2 regions of the Arsenicicoccus sp. UBA7492 genome follow, and region 2 is predicted to be linked to the other one. Evidence: riboswitches for the same ligand, from Rfam matches in the RefSeq annotation. Region 2 holds a riboswitch; the other holds the start of a gene.
The links. A riboswitch is a leader RNA that binds a small molecule or an ion and turns the genes downstream of it on or off. The one in region 2 is predicted to bind thiamine pyrophosphate.
Positions count from the first base shown of each region.

Region 1: linked by a shared signal. The riboswitch ahead of thiM (hydroxyethylthiazole kinase) and the one ahead of B4E97_RS11680 (ECF transporter S component) in region 2 are both predicted to bind thiamine pyrophosphate.

Region 1 is NZ_DLOE01000043.1:58,423-66,337, reverse strand. It holds gene pyrE (orotate phosphoribosyltransferase) at 1-54, opposite strand, end outside; gene B4E97_RS12710 (SDR family NAD(P)-dependent oxidoreductase) at 92-868, opposite strand; gene B4E97_RS12705 (exodeoxyribonuclease III) at 917-1,711, shown strand; gene B4E97_RS12700 (hypothetical protein) at 1,734-1,997, opposite strand; TPP riboswitch at 2,328-2,426, shown strand; gene thiM (hydroxyethylthiazole kinase) at 2,416-3,240, shown strand; gene thiE (thiamine phosphate synthase) at 3,237-3,956, shown strand; gene thiD (bifunctional hydroxymethylpyrimidine kinase/phosphomethylpyrimidine kinase) at 3,953-4,774, shown strand; gene tenA (thiaminase II) at 4,778-5,425, shown strand; gene B4E97_RS12675 (amino acid permease) at 5,444-6,895, opposite strand; gene B4E97_RS12670 (adenosylmethionine--8-amino-7-oxononanoate transaminase) at 7,053-7,915, shown strand, end outside.
Region 2 is NZ_DLOE01000039.1:100,727-108,641, reverse strand. It holds gene B4E97_RS11695 (FtsX-like permease family protein) at 1-1,271, shown strand, start outside; gene B4E97_RS11690 (hypothetical protein) at 1,321-1,833, shown strand; gene B4E97_RS11685 (DUF4235 domain-containing protein) at 1,971-2,285, opposite strand; TPP riboswitch at 2,324-2,429, shown strand; gene B4E97_RS11680 (ECF transporter S component) at 2,477-3,142, shown strand; gene B4E97_RS11675 (ATP-binding cassette domain-containing protein) at 3,123-5,363, shown strand; gene B4E97_RS11670 (hypothetical protein) at 5,556-7,205, opposite strand; gene B4E97_RS11665 (hypothetical protein) at 7,230-7,601, opposite strand; gene B4E97_RS11660 (helix-turn-helix transcriptional regulator) at 7,834-7,915, shown strand, end outside.

The DNA.
Region 1 (7,915 bases), on a different contig from region 2:
GATCTCAAGCAGGCGGGCGCGGGCGTCGGCGGGGTTCGTGGGCGCGGTGTTCATGAGGCCCCAGCCTAGTTGCGGCCCGGCGGGGGCGGGCTCAGCGGGCGGTGCGGCGACCCGAGGCCAGGCGCCCACTGACCCGGCGGACGATCCCCCGCGGCGCCACCTGGACGATTCCCACGACAGCCTTGTAGACCCCGCCGGGCACGCTCAGCGCACGACCGCGGGCGACGTCGTCCAGGCAGTCCTGCACGAGCCGGTCGGCGTCGAGCCACGCGGCGTCGGGCAGGTGGGACATGTTCATCGAGGCCCGCTGGTGGAACTCCGTGTGCGTGAAGCCCGGGCACAGCGCCGTGGCGGTGACCCCGGTGCCCTGCAGCTCGTTGGCCAGGCCCTCGGTGAAGGTCGTGCACCACGCCTTGGCGGCGGAGTAGGTCCCCATCTGCACGAACGACGCCACCGACGAGACGTTGACGACGGCCCCTCGCCCCCGCTCGCGCATCGCCAGCGCCGCGGCCTGCGACACCACGAGCACCGCGCGGGTGTGGATCATCAGGTGGTGCTCCTCCCGCTCGATCGGGGTGCGCAGGAAGTCCGTCTTGAGGCCGTAGCCGGCGTTGTTGACGACGAGGTCCACCGGGCGTGCCTGGTCGGCGACCCGGTCCGCCACGCGCTGCAGCTGGTCGCGCTCGGCGACGTCCGCGACGAGGATCTCGCAGCTCGTGCCGTGCAGGTCCCGCAGGTCGTCGGCGACCTCCTGCAGCCGGTCGCGGTTGCGGGCGACCAGGACGAGGTCGTGGCCGCGGCAGGCCAGCTCACGGACGAAGGCCAGGCCGATGCCGGCGGACGCGCCGGTGACGAGTGCAGTTGCCATGAGCGACAGCGTAGAGGCTTGGCCAGGCGCCTCCGGTAGGTTGGCGAGGTGCGCATCGCAACCTGGAACGTCAACAGCATCCGGACCCGCGTCGACCGCGTCGTCGCCTTCCTCGAGCGCCATGACGTGGACGTGCTGGCCATGCAGGAGACCAAGTGCAAGGACGCGCAGTTCCCGATGCTGCCGTTCGAGCAGGCGGGCTACGAGGTCGCCCACCACGGCCTCAACCAGTGGAACGGCGTCGCCATCGCCTCTCGCGTCGGGCTCACGGACGTGCAGGTCGGCTTCGAGCACATGCCGACGTACGGCGAGCCGGAGCCGGTCGCCGAGGCTCGGGCGCTCGGAGCGACGTGCGACGGGGTGTGCGTCTGGTCGCTCTACGTCCCCAACGGGCGCGAGCTCGGGCACCCCCACTACGCCTACAAGCTCGACTGGCTCGCCCGGCTCAGGGCGGACGGCGAGCGCTGGCTCGCCGAGGACCCCGGGGCCCAGGTCGCGCTCATGGGTGACTGGAACGTCGCCCCGCAGGACGAGGACGTCTGGGACATGGCCTTCTTCGAGGGCAAGACGCACGTCTCGGTCCCGGAGCGCGAGGCCTTCGCGGCCGTGGTGGCCGCGGGCTTCGCCGACGTGGTCCGGCCCTACACGTCCGAGCCCCGCACCTACACCTACTGGGACTACACCCAGCTGCGCTTCCCCAAGAAGCAGGGCATGCGCATCGACTTCTGCCTGGCGAGCCCCGCGCTCGCGAGCCGGGTGACGGGCGCGTCCATCGACCGCGAGGAGCGCAAGGGCAAGGGCGCGAGCGACCACGCCCCGGTGATCGTCGACCTCGACGCCTAGGGGTATCGCCCCGGGCAGCGCCTCAGGCGACGAGCTCCAGCCTGGGGAGCAGGTCCACGCCGTGGGTGCCGACGACGAAGCACCCGAGGTCGATCACCCCCTTCTCCTGCCAGCACCTCTGCGCGACCTCCTGCCACGCGCGATCGGCGGCGATCGCGTGCGCCGGCCCGGGCCGCACGAGCAGGGTGGCGACCGTCGCATGCTCACCCAGCACCTCGGCGACCACCTCGAGGAGCACTCGCACGTGGGCGGGATCGCAGGGGGACGGCAGGTCCCGGAAGGACATGGGGGCGACGAGGTGCCCGTTGAGGTCGCCGACCAGGACGGCGACGTCGGTCGCGCGGCCCGGGCGGCGGCATCGTGGCCTGGATGGCTCGCCGCAGGTGGACGACGTCGCGCATCGAACGTCCCTCGAGCATCTCGTCGAGGGTGAGCGGGATGTCGGCGGTGGTGGGTGTGGTGTCCATGCAGCGATCGTCACCAGCCCCGGGCTGGGCCACCACCCCCGGCCCGGGGCCTGTGGACGACGGCGCGGATCCACGCGTCGGCGGCCGGGCCTGTGGACAACCTCCCGTGGGGCCCCGTGGTCCCCTCGCCGACCGCGTCCGTTAGGGTGCGAGGAGACGCGGGGTGCCTGGCCGTCGGCCGGGCTGAGATCACACCCGTCGCACCTGATCTAGGTCGTGCTAGCGAAGGGACGTCGTATGACGGACGCATCCGTGGACCCGGTGGCCGCAGTCACCCCCGACGAGGTGGCCGAGGCGCTCGCCCGGCTCAGGGCCACCACGCCTCTGGTCCAGAGCCTCACCAACATCGTCGTGGCCCAGTGGACGGCCAACGTCCTGCTGGCCGCCGGCGCCGCCCCCGCCATGGTGGACAACCCGCACGAGGCGGAGGCCTTCGCCCGGGTCGCGGGCGGCGTGCTGGTCAACACCGGGACGCCGTACGACGACACGACGGCCGCCATGCGGGCCGCCGTCACGGGCGCGCAGGCCGCCGGCACGCCGTGGGTGCTCGACCCGGTCGCCGCCGGCGGCCTGGCCTGGCGCACCGGGGTCGCGGTCTCGCTCATGGACCTGCACGCGCCGACGATCGTGCGCGGCAACGCCTCCGAGATCGCGGGGCTGCTGGGCGGTCTCGGAGGTCGCGGGGTCGACAGCGCCGACTCGCCCGAGGAGGTCCTGGACCGCGCCCGCGAGCTCGCCACCTCCCGCCGCACGGTCGTCGCGGTCAGCGGCGCCGTCGACCACCTCACGGACGGCGAGCGCCTGGTCCGGGTGCACAACGGCGACCCCGTGATGACCAAGGTCACCGGGGTGGGCTGCGCCCTCGGCGCCCTGATGGCGGGCTTCGCGGCCGTGTGCGACGACGCGCTGCTCGCCGCCACGAGCGCGACGGGGCTGCTGACGGTGGCCGCCGAGCGCGCCGCCCGCGCGGCTCGGGGGCCCGGCAGCTTCGCCGTGGCGCTGCTCGACGAGCTGAGCCTGGTCACCCCCGACGAGCTCGCCTCCGGGCTGGTGCTCTCATGACCGGTCAGCGGTCCGTCCTCGAGGGACGCGATCTCGACCTCACGCTCTACCTCGTCACCGACACGGCCATGTGCGGCGGCGACGACCAGGTCGCGCGGGTCGCCCGCGCCGCCGTGGACGGGGGCGCGACCCTCGTGCAGGTGCGTGACCCCCGGGCCGACGACGAGCGGATCCTGCGCCTCACGCGGTCGGTGATCCGGGCGCTCGAGGGCACCGGCGTCCCCGTCGTCGTCAACGACCGGGTCGACCTCGTCGAGGCAACCGGGGCCGCGGGCGCCCACATCGGCCAGAGCGACCTGTCCCCCGAGCGGGCGCGCGAGCTCCTCGGGCCCGACCGCCTCCTCGGGCTCTCCTGCCAGACCCCCGCTCACGTCGAGGCGGCCCGGGCCCTGCCCGAGGGCACCGTCGACTACCTCGGCCTGGGACCGGTGTGGGAGCAGGCCACCAAGCCCGACGCCGCGACCCCCGCCGGCCCCGAGGGCATCGCGGCGCTCGTCGCCGCCAGCCCCTGGCCGACGGTCGCCATCGGCGGCATCCACGCGTCGCGCATCGGCCTGCTCCCGGCCACCGGCGTCGACGGGGCCGCCGTCGTCAGCGCCGTCTGCGCCGCGCCCGACCCCCGCGAGGCGGCGGCCACGCTGCTGGCGCGGTGGCGCGAGGCGGCGGAGCGGCATACGGCCCAGGCGCCCGACCGACCACGGGGAGAGGCGCGATGACCGCCCCGACCACGGTCCTCTCCATCGCCGGCAGCGATCCCTCGGGCGGCGCCGGCATCCAGGCCGACCTCAAGACCTTCTCCGCGCTGGGCGCCTACGGCATGTGCGTCATCACCGCGCTCACCGCGCAGTCCACGCAGGGCGTGACCGGGGTGCACGTCGTGCCCGCCGACTTCGTCACCGCCCAGCTGGAGACGCTGCTGGCCGACATCACCCCCGACGCCGTCAAGATCGGCATGCTCGCCGACGCCGAGGTCACCGCGGCCGTCGGACGGGTGCTGCAGCGGCTGCGCGCCGAGGAGGCGGGCGAGACGCCGATCGTGCTCGACCCCGTCATGGTGGCGACCAGCGGCGACAGGCTGCTCGACGAGTCCGCCGTCGCGGCCGTGCGCGAGCTCGTCCCGCTCGCGAGCATCATCACGCCCAACCTGCCCGAGGCCGCGGTGCTGCTCGACGCCGAGCCGGCCGGAAGCGTCGACGAGATGGTCGACCAGGCGCGGGCGCTCGTCGCGGCCGGAGCACGCCGCGCCTACGTCAAGGGCGGACACCACACCGGCAGCGAGCAGGCGACCGACGTCCTCGCCGACGCCCGTGGCCAGGTGCTGATCACGGCCGAGTGGGTGGCCACCCGGCATACGCACGGCACCGGGTGCACCCTGTCCTCCGCCCTCGCAGCCCTGCGTCCACGGCGTCCCGACTGGGAGACGACCTGCCGCGACGCCAAGGCCTGGCTCACCGAGGCGCTGCGGCACGCCGACGAGCTGCACGTCGGGCACGGGCACGGCCCGGTCCACCACTTCCACGACGTCTGGAGCTGACCGATGACCTTCACCACCGACGCCTGGGCGCGCACCGCCGACGTCCGGTCCGCGATCGACGAGCTGCCGTTCGTGCAGGGCCTGGCCGACGGCACGCTCGACCGCGAGCGCTTCACCTACTACATGGCGCAGGACGCGCTCTACCTCGCGGACTACGGCCGGGTGCTCGCGACCCTCGCCGGGCAGGCCACCGACCCCGACGAGATGCTGTTCTGGGCGGAGTCGGCCCGCACCACGGTCGTGGTCGAGCGGGAGCTGCACGGCGCGCACGTCGCCGACCTCGCGGCTGCGCGCCGCTCCCCCAGCTGCCTCGCCTACACGTCCTACCTGTCGTCGCTGACCACCCAGGGCTCGTATGCCGTGGCCGCAGCCGGCGTGCTGCCCTGCTTCTGGATCTACCAGGACGTGGGCGACCACCTGCTGAGCCAGGCCGGCTCGCTCGACGGCCATGCCTACGGCGACTGGATCGGGATGTACTCCGACGAGGAGTTCGCCGCCTCGGTGGGCCGCGCCAAGGCGATCGTCGACCGGTGCGCCGAGGGCGCCGACGACGCCACCATGGAACGGATGCACGAGGCCTACTCCACGGCGGCGCGCTACGAGTGGATGTTCTGGGACGCCGCCTGGCGCCGGGAGACCTGGCCGGTCTGAGTCCCCCGGCGGGTCGGGTCAGTCCACGAGCTCGGTGGTCGAGCTGTCGTGGTGCACACGGTTGCGCACCGCGAACCACGCGCCGACGAGGATGACGAACCAGACGGGTGTGACCAGCAGCGCCTGGAGGGTGTCCTTCTCCTGGGTCAGGAGCACCAGCACCACGGCGAAGAACGCCAGGACGACATACGGCATGAAGTGCGCCCCCGGCATCTTGTAGACCGACCGCGCGTGAGCCTCCGGGTGACGGCGCAGGTAGACGATGTAGCTGAGCAGGATCAGGCCCCAGACGAAGATGAACAGCACGGCCGAGATCGTGGTGACGACCGTGAAGGCGCCCATGACGGAGTCGTCGAGCATGAGCAGGATCGACGTGGCGACCAGCAGCACCGAGACGAACAGGCCGTTCTGCGGGACCTTGTGGCGCGACAGGCGGCCGAACGCGCGGGGCGCCATGCCCTTGTGCGAGAGGCCGTACAGCATGCGTGACGTGGAGAACAGCCCGGAGTTGCAGCTCGACGACGCCGAGGTCAGCACCACGAAGTTCATGACCGTGGCGGCGGCGGCGAGCCCGGCGAGGCTGAACAGGTTGACGAACGGCGACTGCCCGGCGTCGATCTTGTCCCAGGGCGTGACGGTCATGATGACCAGCAGCGCCAGGACGTAGAACACGATGATGCGGACCGGGATCGAGTTGATGGCCCGCGGCAGGGTCGTGGTGGGGTCCTTGGTCTCGGCGGCGGTGGTGCCGACGAGCTCGATGCCGACGAACGCGAACACGGCGATCTGGAAGCCGGCGCCGAACCCGTCGAGGCCCTTGGGGAAGAAGCCGCCACGGTCCCAGAGGTAGGTGATCGAGGCCTTGGTGCCGTCCGGGGAGGTGAAGACCGTGACGAGCATCCAGATGCCCATGATGATCAGGGCGACGATCGCGATGACCTTGATGATCGCGAACCAGAACTCCATCTCGCCGAACAGCCTGACGGTGAGCAGGTTGAGGAACAGCAGGAACCCGAGCATGACCACGGCGAGGACCAGCGAGAGGGGCTTCATCTCGGTGGGGTGGTCGGGGTTGACCCAGAAGTTCCAGTAGCCGGTGACGGCGATGATCTCGGCCATGCCGGTGACGACCCAGCACAGCCAGTAGGTCCAGCCGGACATGAATCCGGCCCAGGGGCCGAGCATCTCGGCGCAGAAGTCCTGGAAGGACTTGTAGTCGAGGTTGTGCAGGAGCAGCTCCCCCATGGCGCGCATGACGAAGAAGAGCATGACGCCGACGGTGAGGTAGACGAGCAGGATCGAGGGGCCCGCGGCGTGGATCGTCTTGCCGGAGCCCATGAACAGGCCGGTGCCGATCGCTCCGCCGATGGCGATGAGCTGGACGTGGCGGTTGGACAGGTTTCGCTGGAGCTGGTCACCGGACTCGGGCGCGGGGTGTGTCCCGGGAGAGTGAGCATCAAGGGTTGCCATGCTGACCTCGCTGTGGTGGGTGCGGGTCCACGACGGTGTGGGACCCCTTTTGGAGTGTATGCGTGGGTCCGCATAGCTCCTCGGGCGGGGTGCAGCCTTGCACACCCCAGGTGAGCGCGGCCGCGAGCTCCGCTGCGCGAGAAGCGATACTGGCGTCATGAACACTGTTCAGGAGACGCTGCTGCGCGACTGGGACCGGGATCACCTCTGGCACCCCTACTCGACCTTTCCCGCCACCACGGCGCCTCACCTCGTGCGCTCCGCCGAGGGGGTGCGGCTGCGGCTGGACGTCGACGGCGAGACCCACGAGGTCGTGGACGCCATGTCCTCCTGGTGGTGTGCCATCCACGGGTATGCCGTCCCGGAGCTCGACGCGGCCGCGCACGACCAGCTGAGCCGGATGAGCCACGTGATGTTCGGCGGACTGACGCACGAGCCCGCGATCCGCCTCGGCCGGCGGCTGGTCGAGCTCGCCCCACGTGGTGACGGCGACGAGTCCCCGCTCCAGCACGTCTTCCTCGCCGACTCGGGGTCCGTGGCCGTCGAGGTCGCCCTCAAGATGGCCTGGCAGCACCACGTCGCCCTCGGGCGGCCCCGGCGACGCATGTTCACGATCCGCGGCGGCTACCACGGCGACACCTTCGCCCCGATGAGCGTGTGCGACCCCGAGGGCGGCATGCACTCGTTGTTCACCGGCGTCCTGCCCGAGCAGGTCTTCGCGCCGCGACCACCCGGCGGCCTCGACCGGGACGGCAGCGATCCCGAGATGGCGGCCTGGGAGCGGGAGACGCGCCGGCTGTATGCCGAGCACGCCGCCGACGCCGCGGCGGTCGTGGTCGAGCCGATCCTGCAGGGCGCGGGCGGGATGCACGTCTACAGCCCGTACGCCGTGCGGGTGCTCGCGTCGCTGGCCCGCGAGTCGGGCGCGCTGCTCGTGGTGGACGAGATCGCGACGGGCTTCGGCCGCACGGGGACGCTGTGGGCCTCGGACCGGTGCGGGATCGTGCCGGACATCATGAC
Region 2 (7,915 bases):
CCCTCCAGCACCAGCTCGTGACGGGCATCCCCGGTGGACTCCTGTCCTTCCTCGGCGTGCTCATGGTCGCCCCCGTGGTGGTGCCCGGCCTCGCCCGCGCCGTCGGTGCGCTGCCCGCCCGCCTCGGCGGCGTCCCCGGGTCGCTCGCCGTCGACAACGCCGGCCGCAACCCCGCTCGGGCCGCGGCCACCGCGAGCGCCCTGCTCGTCGGGGTCACGCTGATCACGATGATGAGCGTGGGCTCGGCGACAGGGGTGCGCTCGGCCACCGACGCGCTCGACAAGCAGACCCCCGTGGACGCCCTCGTGCAGGCGCCGCAGGGCCTGGCGCAGCGTGACCTCGACACCCTGCGGCGCAGCAGCGTCGTCGGTGCGGCCACCCTCGTCGTCGACGCCCCGGCCACGCTGACCCACGGCGGACGGCCGGTGCACGTCGGCCAGAGCGGTGGGCAGAGCGACGGTCAGGCCGGCGGATCGAGCGGCGGGCAGACCACCGTCACCGGCGCCGACGACGCGGCGGTGCAGGTCTCGCGCCGGCCGCAGCTCTTTGCCGGGCTCGACGACCACACCGTGCTCCTGCCGGCGAGCTCCGGCCTGCGGACCGGCGACACCGTGACCCTCGCCCACGGCGCGACGCGGCTCGACCTGCGCGCCGACGTCAGCGCGGACCATGCGGACGCACCGGTCGTCACGGCGGCCACCGTGCGGCGCCTCGACCCCCAGGCCAAGGGGTCCGCGTGGATCAGGTTCGCCGAGGTCAAGGACGCGGCCACCGCGTCGGAGCAGCTCGCCCAGGACGCCGTCGCCATCCAGGGCGCCCAGGTCCAGGGGGTCGCCACCCAGCGCGCCGAGATGGAGCGGATCATGGACGTCGTCCTGCTCGTCGTCACCGGCCTGCTCGGCATCGCCGTGCTGGTCGCGCTGGTCGGCATCGGCAACACCCTCGGCCTCTCGGTGCTCGAGCGCACCCAGGAGTCCGGCCTGCTGCGCGCCCTCGGCCTCACGCGCCGCCAGCTGCGCAGCACGCTCGGGCTCGAGGCGCTGACGCTGGCGGGCGTGGGCACGATCGTGGGGCTCGCGCTGGGGGTGGCCTACGGCCTCGGCGGGGCCTACGCGCTCTTCGGCAGCGAGATGACCATCACCACCGAGATCCCTTGGGCGCGGCTGGGGCTCGTCGCCGCCGTGGCGCTCGCCGCGGGGTGGCTGGCGTCCGTCATACCGGCTCGTCGGGCCGCGCGGGTGAGCCCGTCCGCGGCGCTGGCCACCGACTGACACGCGGCTCCCAGGCCCCGGGCCTAGGCTGGCAGGAAGGAGGGACGAGATGGGTCGGGTCGAGCGCGAGGTCTACGCCGCGGCCACGTCACCGCGCCACGTGCGCGCGCTGACGGTCGGTGCCGGCACGCTGCTCGCCGCCCTCCCGCTGCCGGCGCCGCTGCGCGCGGGCCTCGGGATCGCGGGCTACCTCGGCGGGCTCGCCCTGCCGGCCGACCACGTCCCGACCGACGAGCCCGACCACCTGTGGCACCTGCGCCGCCAGGTCGGGGCGGTCGGCGACTGGCTCGACGACCGCCGGGGAGCGCTCGGCTGGGACGTCGAGACCTGGCTCGACCGGGTGCTGGCGCGGGCGCGCGGCGTGCTCGACGACCCGAGGCTGGTCACCGACCCCGAGCGGCTGGCGGGCCTGTCCCGGCTCCTGCTCGTCGAGCTGCCCGAGGTGCTGCGCGACGGCGACGACGTGGCGCTCGAGCCCGACCCGACCCGGCGCCGGCTGCGGGTGGCGCTGCGGCTGGACCAGCTCGACCGGCGGCTGGCGGCCCTGCGCACCCCCGCCTGATCGCCGCCACGTACCCCAGGCCCGAGGCCGCCACGCACCCAGGCCCGCAGACCCCCAGGCCCGTCATACCGCCCAGCAGCAGCGAGTCGCCCCGACCGATGGACCGGTCGGGGCGACTCGCGTGACGGACGGGGTGATCAGGCCTTGTTGGTGCGGGCGTCGATCTGCGCCTGCAGGTCGACGTCACCGATGTCGTTGCTCTGGCGCTTGACCGCGGAGACGAACCCCTTGGCCGCCTGACGCTGCGCCACCAGGCGCGCGATGCCGATCACGAGACCGGAGAACGCCGCGAAGGCCAGCGCTTCCTTCCAGTCCACGTCGGGGTTGGTGGGGTCGGAGGGGGCCTCCTTGCCCGTGGCCTTCTGCCAGCCCGAGTTGACGATCTTGTTGGCCACCATGCCGGCCAGCATGGCGGCGCCGGTGCCAATGAGCTTCCACACGTTAGGTCCCATGCGTTGAGTCTCACACGATCTTCGCGGTAGCGTCACGTTTCACACGACAGGGGAGCGCAGATCGCGCTGAGAGTGCGGGCGACCGCAGACCCTCCGCACCTGATCCGGTTAGCACCGGCGCTAGGGAGTCGGATTCTCGAGGCGACCCGAGGGGTCACCTTCCCTCTTGGTGACCGACCAGGAGATCTCGTATGCCGAACACCACCGGCTCCGCCGCCACCGCGCGGCCGGGCCAGCACGCACGACCGTCCGCGCTCGCCACGGGGGCCCTCATGTCATGGCGAGGCATCGACCTCGTCCTCGGCGCCGTCCTCGCCGTCGCGCTGGGCGTCGCCTTCTGGGGGTGGGACAGCACCCTCTACCACGTCGTCGAGGCGGCCGCCGTCGGCTATGCCCCGATCGGCTCGCTCGCGCTCGGCGTGTGGGTGCTCCCCGCCGTGGCCGGCGCGCTGCTGATCCGGCGTCCCGGCGCGGCCCTCTACGTCGAGCTGATCGCGGCGAGCGTCGAGACGCTGCTCGGCAACAAGTGGGGCTGGCTCGTGATGCTGTCCGGGCTGCTGCAGGCGCTCGGCGTCGAGCTGGCGATGTGGGTCTGGCGCTGGCGGCGGTTCGACATGGTGGCCGCGGTGCTGGGCGGCGTGCTCGGTGCCGTCCTGGAGATCTGCCTCTACGAGTGGTGGCAGTACGTCCCGCAGCTCGCCTGGATCCACAAGCTCGTCTACCTCGGCTTCGGCATGATCTCGTGCGCGGTGATCGCCGGCCTCGGGGGCGCCGCGCTCGTGCGGGCGCTGGCCCGGACGGGCGTGATCGACGCCTTCCCCGCGGGCCGCGAGGCGCGTGAGTCCCACGGCCGCTGACGCCTCCCTCGAGCGTGGTCTCGACCTCGACGAGGGTCCGAGGGGGGCTCTCGTCGAGGTCGACGACCTCACCTGGCTCCCGTATGGCGCCGCCCGCCCGGTCCTCGACGCGGTGTCGCTGCGCGTGGCGCCGGGGGAGCGGGTGCTGCTCGCGGGCGCCAGCGGGTCCGGCAAGTCGACCCTGCTCCGGGCGCTGGCCGGCGTGCTCGCCGACACGGGTGGCGGTGACCAGACGGGGCAGGTGCGGGTGTCGCGGCAGGTGGGCCTGCTCCTGCAGGATCCCGACGACGCGGTGGTCGCGCGGACCGTGGGGCGCGACGTGGCCTTCGGCCCCGAGAACGCCGGCGTGCCACGCGGGCCGCTGTGGGAGCGGGTGCGGGCGGCGCTGGACTCCGTGTCCTTCCCGTATGCCGTGGACCGCGAGACGCGCGCCCTGTCCGGCGGCGAGACCCAGCGCCTCGCGCTCGCGGGCGTGCTCGCCCTCGACCCGGGCCTCGTGCTGCTCGACGAGCCCTGCTCGATGCTCGACCCCCAGGCCGCGGAGGCGGTCCGGTCGGCGGTGGCCCTGGCCGTCGCCGAGGTGGGGGCCACCCTGGTGGTCGTCGAGCACCAGCTCGCGCACTGGGTGGACGTCTGCGACCGGCTCGTCGTGCTGGGCGACGGCGGTCGGGTGGTGGCGGACGGCCCGATGACGTCGACGCTGGCCGCCGAGGGGGAGCGGCTGGCAGAGCTGGGCCTGTGGGTGCCGGGGGCGCCGCCGCCGTCGTCGATGGAGGTGGCGACCGGGCTGGTGACCCCGGTCCGGCCGGGCGGGGTGACGGCCTCGATCGACGCGGTGCTGCGCCAGGTGCAGCCCGGGCTGGCCTCGTGGCAGGCGGTGCACCCGCCGCAGCTCGTGCTGCAGGACGTGGCGCTGGAGGCCTCGCCGGGGGAGGCGGTGGCCGTCACCGGCCACTCGGGCGCCGGCAAGTCCACGCTGGTGGCCTGCGCCGCCGGGCTGCTCGAGCCGACGTCCGGCACGGTGCGGCTGGGGGCCGGCGACCGCGAGGCGCCGCATGGCTGGCGGGCTGCGGAGCTTGCCGCAGCGGTCGGGTGGGTGCCCCAACGACCCGAGCTGCCGATCACCGCCCGGACCGTCGTCGACGAGGTGATGCTGACCGGTCGGGCGCTCGGCCAGGACGAGGACGCCCTCGCAGCCCGGGCCGGGGCGCTGCTCGAGGTGCTCGGCCTCGGCGACCGCCGCGACGCCGACCCGCACACCCTCTCGGGGGGTGAGCAGCGACGTCTCTCGCTCGTCGCCGCCCTCGCCCACGGCCCGTCCGTGCTCCTGCTCGACGAGCCCACCGTCGGCCAGGACCGCCACACGTGGGCCGCCGTCACCGGGGTCGTCGAGGCGGCCCGCGCCGCAGGGACGACCGTGGTGGTGTCCACGCACGACCGCAGCCTGGCGTCGCGCTGCACCCGCGAGCTCGTGCTCGCGAGGCCGCAGGCCGGCGCAGAGCCGGTGCGCCGTCGTGCGCAGGGGCTGGCGGCATACGCCTCGGCCCTGCCGCTGATGCTGGTGAGCCTGGTGGCGATGGTGGTCGGGTTGGTCGTGCCCACGGTGCCGGCGGGGCTGGGTCTGCTCGGGGCCGAGCTGGCGCTGCTCCTCGTGCTGTGCGGGGTGCGCTGGCCGCAGCCGGTGCTGCGGCTCACCCCGGTGGCGATCGGCGCGGCCTCGTTGTGGTGGTCCAACTGGTGGTGGGCCGAGACGCGTGATCCCGTCGCGGCGCTGCTGCCCGCGCTGCGCATGACGTCGGCGGCGCTGCCCGGCGTGGTGCTGGCGGGCTACCTCGAGCCGTTCTCGCTGGGGGACCAGCTCGGGCAGCGACTGCGGCTGCCGGCACGTCCGGTGGTGGCGGCGGTGGTGGCGCTGCAGAGGTTCGACCAGCTGCGGTCGACCTTTGGCGACCTGCGCGCGGTGCGCCGGGCGCGTGGTGTCCTGGGGCGGGGGGTCAAGGACGCGGTCGTGCTGACCTTTGCCCTGCTGGTGCAGGCGTTGCGGCAGGCGGGGCGGCTCGCGGTGGCGATGGAGGCGCGGGGCTACTCGTCGCCCGTGGTGCGGTCGGGGCGGCGCACGTGGGCGGAGCCCGCGCGGTGGGGCCGGAGGGACCTGTGGGTCGTGGTGTGCGCCGTGACGCTCGCCGCCGCGGCGGCTGTGGGGCACCTTCTGGGGAGGTAATGGATCCCTAGTCCTGGTGACGGGTCTCGACTACTCTGGGTAACGCCTAGTGGGTATCAGCAACGTCATCCGTGACGCCCCCACGGCCAGCGGGTCGGGCTCCCGAGGGGGGAGTCCGGCCCGCCTCGGCGTCCGCCGCCGAGTGGTCAGTTCTGGCCACGGGTAGGTGCTCGGCATCTGACCAGTGGGCGGTCAGGGAGTCGGTATCTGACCAGTGGGTGGAAGGGGTGTGCCGGACGCGGTGTCGTCTTCGTCCTCGCGCCGTCGTCGGGCCAGGGCGATCAGCAGCATGCCGACGCCCACGGCTGTGCCACCCGCGGCGAGAAGCACGATCACGTCGGCCCCCGTGTGCGCCAGGGCTCCGGAGAGCGGCCCCGAGGACACGCCGAACGCGTCCCCGCGGGGCACCGAGCCGTCACTGCCACCTGTCTGACCCACGTCTGCTCCAGTCACGCCGGTGCTCGGCGGAGCGAGATCGGCCGGCGTCATCGCCATCGACACCCTGATCGGATCCGTCCACGTGTGATTTTCGGCCAGCGTCCGGTCGACATCGCCGACGGCGCCCGCCAGGAGCGCGGCAACCTCCACGCGGACGACCTGGCCCGGGCGGACGGCGCCCGTGGTCAGATCTCCTCCCCTCGCGGCGAGGCTGGCGGCGGTCGGCGAGGTCTCGGTCGGCGTGGCGGCGCCGCCGATGCCGGCGGCCAGGTGCAGCACCTCGGCGAGCGGGTCGGAGACGGCGTCGCTGCCAGGAACGGCCCCGATCGTCAGCATGGCGGTGTCGGGGGAGGCATTCTTGACGTACAAGGCTCCGCCGACTGTCCGGCCCGGGACCAGGCGCTGGCCCGCGTGGAAGATGCCCGTGTCCAGAGTGGGCTCCCACGGTCCGGTGGGGCGCGTCGCGTACCACATCCCGGTGCTCTCGGCGTACTTCGTGCTACCGGCGAAGGGGTAGACACGCACGACGAACTCATAGGTGCCCGGGCCATACCCGGCGTTGTTCATGGCGATATAGCTGACCCACTGGTCCCGGTCGTTGGCTGGGATCCCGCCCTGGACCAGCTTGAAGGGGACGGTCGAGCCCTTGGGGCGAGCCCAGACCTCCCACCGGTTGATCGCCGGGGTGCTGCCTGACGAGCTCGTGGCGGCGTTGGGCCAGGCCCAGTACAGTCGCACGTTCTCGGCCAGGCCCGTGGTGCAGACGTTTCCGTCGGAGCCCAACATCGGGGAGGGGATCGAGATGACGTAACGACTCGTCCAGGTCCAGTCCTTGGTCGCCGTGCCGGCCACCGAGACGGCCCGGCCGGTGGTCGTCACCTGGAACTCGCGACCTGCGAACCTGTTGTAGCGGTCGTAGTCGGTCCCGCTGGGCTTGACGATCACGCAGTGGGACGTTGAGGAAGCCTTGGCGAGGGGCGTGCGGACCGCGGCGGTCACCGGCGACACGGCTGTCGTGGCGGCCGTCCCGAGAGCTGTCTGCCACAGCGCGGTCGTCGACGAGCATCCCGTGTAGTCGTACTGCACCCTGTTGTTCAGGAAGTCGCTCGCCATGGCACTGGTCGTGGGGGTGCTAGGCATCGCCGTCAGGTTCACCTGGTAGGGGCGGTACTCGAGGCCGTAGCCGGCGTCGTTCTTGAGGGTCGCCTTGAGCGCGTCCGTGAACGGCTTGGTGACGGGGACGTCCGTGGGCGTCAGAGTAGGCGTGCCCATCGTCATCCTGGGGACGACGCTGGTGCGGGTCTCGGTCCACCGTGCCTGGGTGTCACCGGTGGGCGCCGCGATGACGGCGGTCTCCGCGACGGCGGTGACGCCGAGCGTGGCCAGGACGCGCCGACGGGACATGGGGTGCCTCCAGGGATCGGTGGATCAGTTCTGGGTGAGGGTGATGGGCAGGTTGCGGGTGGACACCGAGGTGCCGTTGAGCGTCGTGTTCCACCATCCGCTGCCGCCGGCCGGCTCGGTGCGGGCCGCGCCGGTGCTCGTCGCGCGAACCGTGTACTTCATGGTGGCGAGGTAGGTCGCGCCGTTGTGGGCCGAGGTGATGGCCCACTGGTTGGTGCCGGTGCTCGTGAGGTTGGGCGCGGTCCCGACGGGCGTCAGCGTCACGACGGAGCCGTTGTTGACGTTGACCTCGGAGACCAGGGCCGCGGTGCCGGTCAGGGCTGCCGGGGCGGTCGAGAGGGTGGCCTTGAGGTTGGTGCCCACGGCCTGGACCGTGATGGGCAGCGTGATCGTCACCTGGTCGCCGGGGGCGAAGGGGTGAGAATCTGTCCGATTGACCGACTCCCAGCCGACCACCGCGACAATCGGGCATGAACAGACGTCGAGAGGCGCCGGAATGGTCTTGGGGTTGACGGATCGTGTCCGCCGCCCGAGCCGGAGGTCTCCGCCACGGCCGGGCCGGCTGGCACTACGCTGATCGTTTAAGGGCCGCCATCACCGAGCGGTCGTAGCACGCTGGAGGCAGGCCATGCCCAAGGATCGCGAGGCGCTCCTCTCGTCGGCGGTCCGCCGGTCCATCACCGACCTGGTCGCCGCCGATCCCGACCGTT